One region of the Undibacterium sp. GrIS 1.2 genome, then DNA from elsewhere that is predicted to be linked to it. Evidence: predicted binding sites of a transcription regulator. Region 1 holds the regulator's gene; the other holds the start of a gene.

The links. Region 1 encodes sigma-54, which starts transcription at its own class of promoters, with help from an activator protein. Its sites were predicted from a motif close to TGGCANGNAANCTGCTTT; they were not measured.
Region 2: the regulator sigma-54 is predicted to act here: its motif matches at 2,578-2,595, upstream of AAKU61_RS15715 (NF038132 family protein).

What each region holds. Positions count from the first base shown of each region.
Region 1 is NZ_JBEONP010000005.1:62,443-66,634, reverse strand. Features, by position in the region: gene lptC (LPS export ABC transporter periplasmic protein LptC) at 1-224, shown strand, start outside; gene lptA (lipopolysaccharide transport periplasmic protein LptA) at 244-822, shown strand; gene lptB (LPS export ABC transporter ATP-binding protein) at 824-1,564, shown strand; gene AAKU61_RS03390 (RNA polymerase factor sigma-54) at 1,582-3,078, shown strand; gene hpf (ribosome hibernation-promoting factor, HPF/YfiA family) at 3,232-3,576, shown strand; gene ggt (gamma-glutamyltransferase) at 3,864-4,192, opposite strand, start outside.
Region 2 is NZ_JBEONP010000038.1:13,200-17,391, forward strand. Features, by position in the region: gene AAKU61_RS15705 (Bax inhibitor-1/YccA family protein) at 1-299, shown strand, start outside; gene AAKU61_RS15710 (TerC family protein) at 432-1,385, shown strand; gene AAKU61_RS15715 (NF038132 family protein) at 1,714-2,529, opposite strand; gene metH (methionine synthase) at 2,966-4,192, shown strand, end outside.

The DNA of each region.
Region 1 (4,192 bases):
CAAAATACATGCAGTTAAATACCGATTATCTATTGTTGTTACCCGATCTGAATACGATGAAAACAGATCATCCCGTGACCTTGTATTCACAAAATTCAGAAACACATGCAGTTGGAATGACGGCGAATAATGAGACACAAGAGACTCAGTTACTAAGTCAGGTTCACATGCATTTTACTAAGCCAGGTGCGAAGTCAGGCACGAAGCAAAAAACATCTAATTAATCAAAATGGAGAGCAAGTAATGAGCTTCCACAATAAACAATCCAAGCATCTGATCGGCGGCTTTTTATGTGCTGTCAGTGCAGTAGTTTTACATTCGGCGGCATTTGCTGAAAAAGCGGATGCCGATAAGCCGACAGAAATTACCGCAGATCATTCTATTTCCGAAGGGAAGAAAAACGTATCTACCATCACGGGGAATGTCGTTTTGACCCGAGGTACCTTGTTAGTCAAAGCCGAGCGCGCTGTCGTGACAACCGCACAAGATGGAACGCAGAGTGCTGTTCTCTATGCTGTTGCGGGCGGCAAAGTATTTTTCCGTCAAAAGCGTGACGGCGGTCCAGACTTATGGGTAGAAGGTGTAGCAGACCGGGTCGAATATGACACCAGGACAGAATTAGTAAAATTTATTTCTAAGGCTGACGTGAAATATCTTGAAGGTAAAACCGTCACACAGGAACAGCAGGGCGACTTTTTATCCTACGACAGTCTTAGCGATGTATTCGTGGCGACTAATAATACGTCTGGAAAATCTGTTGACGGTGGCGGACGTGTGACGTTAATTTTGGCTCCAAAATCCGACAAAAAAGTCAAAGAATAAGATGAGTACATTATTAGTTAAGGGTTTGCAAAAGCGCTATGGCGCGCGGCAAGTCGTCCGTGACGTGTCGTTGGAAGTAAAGAGCGGTGAAGTGGTCGGTTTGCTAGGTCCGAACGGCGCTGGCAAGACTACATCGTTTTATATGATTGTTGGACTGGTACCCTCTGATGCCGGTGAGATCAATATTGATGGTGTTGATATCTCGCGCTTACCCATACACAAACGTGCAACCTTGGGCTTATCTTATTTGCCGCAAGAGGCCTCGGTATTTCGTAAGCTGTCTGTAGAAGACAATATCCGTGCAGTTCTTGAATTACAAAAAGATGAAAACGATCAATTTCTGAGTAAAAAGAAAATTGAAAAACGTTTAGACACCTTGCTGGCCGAATTGCAGATTGACGGCATTCGTGAAAATCAGGCTTTATCCTTGTCGGGTGGTGAACGTCGCAGGGTAGAGATCGCCAGAGCATTGGCAACCAATCCTCGTTTCGTGTTGTTGGATGAGCCTTTTGCAGGCGTCGATCCGATTGCCGTCATTGAGATCCAACGGATTGTGCGCTTCCTTAAAAACCGGGGTATCGGCGTTCTGATCACAGATCACAATGTACGCGAAACTCTTGGCATTTGTGACCATGCCTACATCATTAATCAGGGCGCTGTGTTGGCGACTGGTAAGCCAGACGATATCATTAAAGACGAATCGGTTCGCCGAGTTTATCTGGGAGAGCATTTCCGCATGTAGCGGGAAGCCATACGATGATGAAGCAAAGCCTGCAACTCCGCACGTCCCAGCATTTGGCCTTAACGCCCCAATTGCAGCAATCGATACGTTTGCTGCAATTGTCCACGCTGGAGCTACATCAAGAGTTAGAAAATCTACTTTCCGACAATCCCATGTTGGAGCGGGTAGATGATCCTATGGATAATGCAGTGCGCTTGCTGGCCGACGGCGCCATCAGTGCGACTACGAATAATTCTGAAACTGAATTCGCCGCGCCAGAAATGAATGGCGATGCAGCTACTGCAAGTGCCAGTACTGAAAATGCCGAGCTTAGCGAAGTCGCTGCCTCTGCCGATAGCACCAGCGCGAATGAAGAAGAGTGGAGCTTTGATGATGTTCCTCAAGGCAGCAAATCGTCAGAAGAAGATGACGGACGTCCGCAGTTAGAAGCAGCACAAACTAGCCTCAGAGATCACTTGTTGGAGCAGATGCGATTGAACATTCGCGAGCCCCGTGATCGTGCTCTGATTGAGCTGATGATTGATGCCTTGGATACCAATGGCTATTTGATGGAAACGCTTGAAGAAATTCATGCCAGCTTGCCATTGGAATTATGTGTTGAGCCGGAAGAATTATCCTTTGCGCTGAACATGTTGCAGAACTTTGACCCTAGCGGTGTCGGTGCCAGAAATGTATCCGAATGTCTGGCCTTGCAGATTAAACGTTTTCCTAAAATTCCTTTTGTGACGCGTCGGCTGGCGCAAAAAATTGTTGAGAGCCACATCACTTTATTCGCTCAAAGAGATTTTAATAAGTTGAAGAAAATCCTTAATTGTGATGACGAGGATTTACGCGAAGCGCAAGTGGTTATTCGTCAATGTAACCCCAAACCGGGTGCTGAATTTGCCGTGGCGGCTTCAGATTATGTCGTGCCGGATGTGATAGTCAGAAAGACAGTGAACGGCTGGCAAGTATTACTCAATCAAGATGTGATGCCAAAGCTACGTGTTAATAGTATGTACGCCAGCATCATGAAGCAAAATCGGGGTGACGGTACGCTAGGTTCCCAATTGCAAGAGGCGCGCTGGCTAATCAAAAATATGCGGCAACGCTTTGATACGATTTTGCGGGTTTCACAAGCGATAGTTGAAAGACAACGTAATTTTTTCACGCACGGTGCCGTTGCAATGCGACCACTTGTGTTGCGCGAAATTGCTGATACACTGGGTTTACACGAGAGCACTATTTCTCGTGTAACGACGCAAAAATACATGCTGACCCCGCATGGTATGTTTGAGTTGAAATATTTCTTCGGTAGCCATGTCGCGACGGAAGCAGGGGGGGAAGCATCATCCACCGCGATACGTGCACTCATCAAGCAGTTGATAGGAGCAGAAGACCAGAAAATCCCACTCTCTGACAGCAAGATTGCAGACATGCTGGGAGAACAAGGCATGGTAATTGCGCGACGCACAGTCGCCAAATATCGCGAGGCCTTGAAAATCCCGCCAGTAAGCCTGCGCAAATCTTTGTAACTTGTTCTTGAAATATCCTCGTGTGTTGCTATATATAATTTAGCTCAATAAATAATTTAAGTATTAGTCTGCCAATTCATCGTCTGATTAAATTTACATTAATTGAGTTAAGACAAAATGTTTGTAACAAGTAAGATTACCAAGGAGCGTAGTATGAATCTCACCATCAGTGGACATCACCTCGAAGTAACTCCTGCAATTCGTGAACATGTGCAAAATAAGCTTGAACGTATCAGGCGGCATTTCGATCAAGTAATTGATATCGCCGTCATCCTGACCGTGGACAAGCTCAAAGAAAAGGAAAAACGCCATAAAGCAGACATTAATCTGCACATCAGTGGCAAAGATATTCATGTTGAAAGCCTGGCACAAGATCTCTACGCCGCCATCGACACTCTCATCGACAAACTGGACCGACAAGTCATTAAACATAAAGACAAAATCCAAAATCATCAACATGACGCGATCAAACACATACCCGATCCGACGCCAGTGTAAGCAGATGACTTAGTCGCTTTTTCGATTAGAAAATAGCAAAAAAGGACGCAATCCGGCGTCCTTTTTTTGTTTACGTAACACTTGATTTTTTTGCGAAGATTATGCGCTGATATAAATATACTCCCATATTATTTTTATAAATATGGCTTATTGTCCAGTAATTACATGGACAACTAAAATATACCTGGGGAGAGTATTTATATTGGGTACTGGAGAAATAAGCGACACTCGTAGCTATTCATTTCTTTAAGCCGCACAGATTAGCTTGTACGCATTTAAATTTAACCTCAATACCCTAAAGTTTTTCCGTCGGGATTGCGCGGATCTGAATAACCATCAAATCCCTGATTGCTCATTTGTATCGTTTGTGTGCGCCCCATAGTCGGTGACAATCTCAGATGCTGACCTTTTTGCTCCAGTATGTTTAAGGTATCGATAGTGATCCCTTTTTCTACGCGCAATTGATCTGGCATCCATTGATGATGAATGCGAGGCGCAATGCTGGCTTCGGCAATATTCATATCATGGTCAATCACATTCATAATAATTTGCAAACTGGTGGTGATAATCCGGCTACCCCCCGGGCTGCCTGTGGTCAGAAATGGTCGTCCGTCTT
Region 2 (4,192 bases), on a different contig from region 1:
CTGCGTATGTGCTGGTGAGCAAACGTGATTTTAGCTTTATGGGTGGCTTTTTGATGATCGGTATGCTGGTCGCTTTTGTGGCAAGTCTGGGCGCAATTTTCTTCCAAATCCCCGCATTGTCATTAACGATTTCTGCTGCGATGGTATTGCTGATGTCTGGCATGATTTTATTTGAAACTAGCAACATCATTCGTGGTGGCGAAACCAATTACATCATGGCTACAGTCAGCTTATACGTCACGATCCTTAACCTGTTCCTAAGTCTGTTGCAATTGTTGGGTTTTATAGATAAAGAATAAAGTTTAGCTGGGGTGCGCATATTGCAAAAAACATCTTGCATAAAACCGTGTGCCCCAGCCAAACGTCACTCTGTATAGACCACACATAACCTATACCACTTCTTCTACCAAACCGGTTTAATAGGAAATTCAATGATTCACAGTATCGCCCAACCTTGGATGTGGGCAGTTTTTATTGCTTTCGTCTTGGGCATGCTTGTACTCGACGTAGTTGCCCTGGGCGGTTCGCGTTCACATAAAGTTAGCGTAAAAGAAGCTGCTATCTGGTCAGCCGTCTGGGTCAGCCTGGCCTTACTGTTTGACTTTGGCCTATGGATGTATTTGACGGACACTTTCGGACGCGCTGTAGCAGATGCTAAAGCGATGGAATTTTTGGCAGGTTACGTTATTGAAAAATCCTTGTCCGTCGATAACGTATTCGTCTTTCTGCTGATTTTTGGTCACTTTGCTGTACCGCTGCAATATCAGCGCAAAGTCTTGTTATACGGCGTATTGGGTGCCATCGTCATGCGCATCGCGATGATCCTGGCTGGCACTTGGGTCGTCACACAATTTGCCTGGGTACTGTATTTGTTCGGTGTATTTTTGCTGGTTACGGGTTTCCGTATGTTAGTCGCAGCAGAAAAAGAACCCGATCTAAACGCAAACCCTGTCCTGCGCTTTTTGAAGAAATGGATCCCATTTACTGAGGACTTCCGTAAAGAAAAGTTCAGCGTAGTAGAAAACGGTAAGCGCGTTTTTACTCCATTACTGTTAGTCCTGATTTTAATCGAAGTATCCGACGTGATCTTTGCAGTTGATTCAATTCCAGCAATTTTTGCAGTTACTACCGATCCGTTTATCGTATTTACGTCTAATATTTTTGCGATTATGGGCCTGCGTGCACTGTATTTCTTGTTGGCAGATATGGCGAATCGCTTCCACTTATTAAAATTTGGTCTCGCCTTTGTGTTGATGTTCGTCGGTATAAAAATGCTCATCGTAGAATGGATGCACATACCAACAGCTATCTCGTTATTGGTTATCGGCAGCATTCTGGCAAGTTCTATTGTAGCCAGCCTAGTTGCCACTCGCAGCAAAAACTAGTTTTACTTGTATCGATCCCTTTTGGGCGCATTACCGATTTTGGTGGTGCGCTCTTTTTTTATCTAGAGTTCCTTAGTCGAGCGACGACAAGTATGAAGTTATCGCTGCAATGTTTATACTCAAATCAAGACGAGATTATTCATTTGAATGTGGCATACCGCGGTATTTCTACGACGTAATAACGGTCTGATAGAAAATCTAGGTTTAATTAAACCGCTCTTCTCAGAAAATATAGACACAAAAAAACCCACGATTTACATCGTGGGTTTTTTAATTTTAGCCAACTAACTACAATCAGCTTAACGCAGCTTAAATTACTTAATACGAATTATGATTTACGACGACGCATAAAACTCAAACCTGCCAGACCCAATCCAAGCAATGCGAGTGACGCTGGCTCAGGCACATTACCAGGAACATCTTCAATTGGCTTGCCACCGATAGTAATGCCATCAAATGCCAAACCTGTTTGATAAGCAGTATCAACGTAATTAGCAGTACCAAATTCCAGATAATAATTACCTGCCGCTGCGACGTTATAAGTCGAAGATACCCAACCAGTGTAACCACAACCATTGCTGTAGCAAGTACCACTGCTGCTACCCAAAGGCGCCCAAGAAGGTGCACCAGGAACAATTGTCACTACGCCTGGATTAATCGTTGCTGCAATACCTGGCATACCAAATCCTGGAACACTATTGCCGTTTGGTGTAGTTCTCGCCGTGAAAAGCAAAGCGATCTGGTTCAAGGAAGAGTCTAACAAACGAGCCCAAGCATAATCAGAAAAACCAGCGCCATCAGAAGTGATGAAGTCAAAACTGAAATTCAATGCGTCACCAGCATTAGATGAAAACAAAGTACTGCGCAATGTAGAACCGTTAGTGCTAGAAGCACCAACTGCCGCCAATACATTTCCAGATACCCCACCGTTAGTAGAAACCCAGCCGTATTTGCTGCTGCCAACTGGCGACAAACCAACTACGCCATTTGCACCGGAAGTACCGCAACCACCAGTGCATACCCAGCCTGATGGCAGACCACCGTCAAATATCGCAGCAGATGCATTACCTGCGACAGCAGCAGCGCCAAGAGTCAATGCTATTGCCAAACTCAATTTTTTTACAGATTTTTTTAAAATGTTCATTTTTTCCTCACATGTTATTGATGATTATGGTTGAAGCTGATCGTCAATAAAGCACTTATCATGCCAAATTGGAATCAAGCATTAAATTCTTTTAAATTCAATCACTTATAATAATATTTCTTGCAATAAAAACTATTAATTCCGGTGTACGTAATATTTATCGACAAAAAATTGACGCTCAAGAATCAAAATGATGGCTCTGACATCCACTTTATTAAAATCGTATTAGCAAGTAACAAAAATGCATAAGGGAAACAAGCCAATCCTGCTCCAGACTAAATTTGTCACACTCTCTTTATCGTATAATCTTTAACTTGCGCCGATTTGATACTCAGATTGCGGGCGCGTAATAAGTGCAGCTAAAAGGAACGCCCGGTCCCGCCTGCATTTTTTGTATGAGCTGATCGGGTTTTTTGTTTCATTAAGAGCATCTTCCATGACTACCGCAAAATCCACTCCCGCTACGAATCTCAACGCAAGTGCAACGACAGCTGTCAGCACAGAAGCACGTCTGCGCGCATTGTTGAAAGAACGCATTCTGATTTTAGATGGTGCGATGGGGACGATGATTCAGCAATACAAATTGACTGAGGCGGATTATCGTGGCGAACGCTTTAAGGACTTCAAGGGTCCGGAAGGTGTCAGAGAATTATTTGTCAAAGGCAATAACGAATTATTGTCACTAACACAGCCGCATATTATTCAAGAAATTCACGAGCAATATCTCGCTGCGGGTGCCGATCTGATCGAGACCAATACCTTCGGCTCTACCACTGTCGCACAAGATGATTACCACATGGCTCATCTGGCCTACGAGATGAACGTTGCAGCTGCAAAAATTGCCCGTGCCGCTTGCGATAAATATTCAACCGCAGACAAGCCACGTTTTGTCGCTGGCGCCCTCGGCCCCACCCCCAAGACAGCATCCATCTCGCCTGATGTGAATGACCCTGCAGCACGTAATGTGACCTTTGATCAATTGGTTGCGGCCTACCTGGAACAAACCCGTGGTCTGGTCGCGGGTGGCGCAGATGTGCTACTGGTCGAAACTATTTTTGATACCTTAAATTGCAAAGCCGCTTTATTTGCGATTGATCAGTATTTTGAAGAATCTGGTATACGCTTGCCGATCATGATTTCTGGCACCGTCACCGACGCATCAGGTCGTATTTTGTCCGGTCAAACCGTGCCAGCGTTTTGGAATTCAGTGCGCCATGCCAAGCCTTTAACGATAGGTTTGAACTGCGCATTAGGTGCGACCTTAATGCGCCCTTACGCCGAAGAGCTCTCTAAGATTGCAGACACTTTTGTGTGTATTTATCCCAACGCCGGTCTGCCCAATCCTATGAGTGACACCGGCTTTGACGAGCTACCTGCTGACACTTCTGCATTGCTAAAGGAATTTGCCGAGAGTGGATTCATCAATATTGCTGGTGGCTGCTGCGGTACGACACCGCCACATATTAAAGCGATTGCAGAGTTGCTTAAGCCGATCACTCCGCGTCAAATTCCAGCAATTACCAACTGCATGCGGCTATCTGGTCTGGAACCATTTACGATTGATCAGGATTCTCTGTTCGTCAACGTAGGTGAGCGCACCAACGTCACCGGATCAAAAGCATTTGCACGTCTAATTCTGAACGAACAGTACGACGAAGCCTTG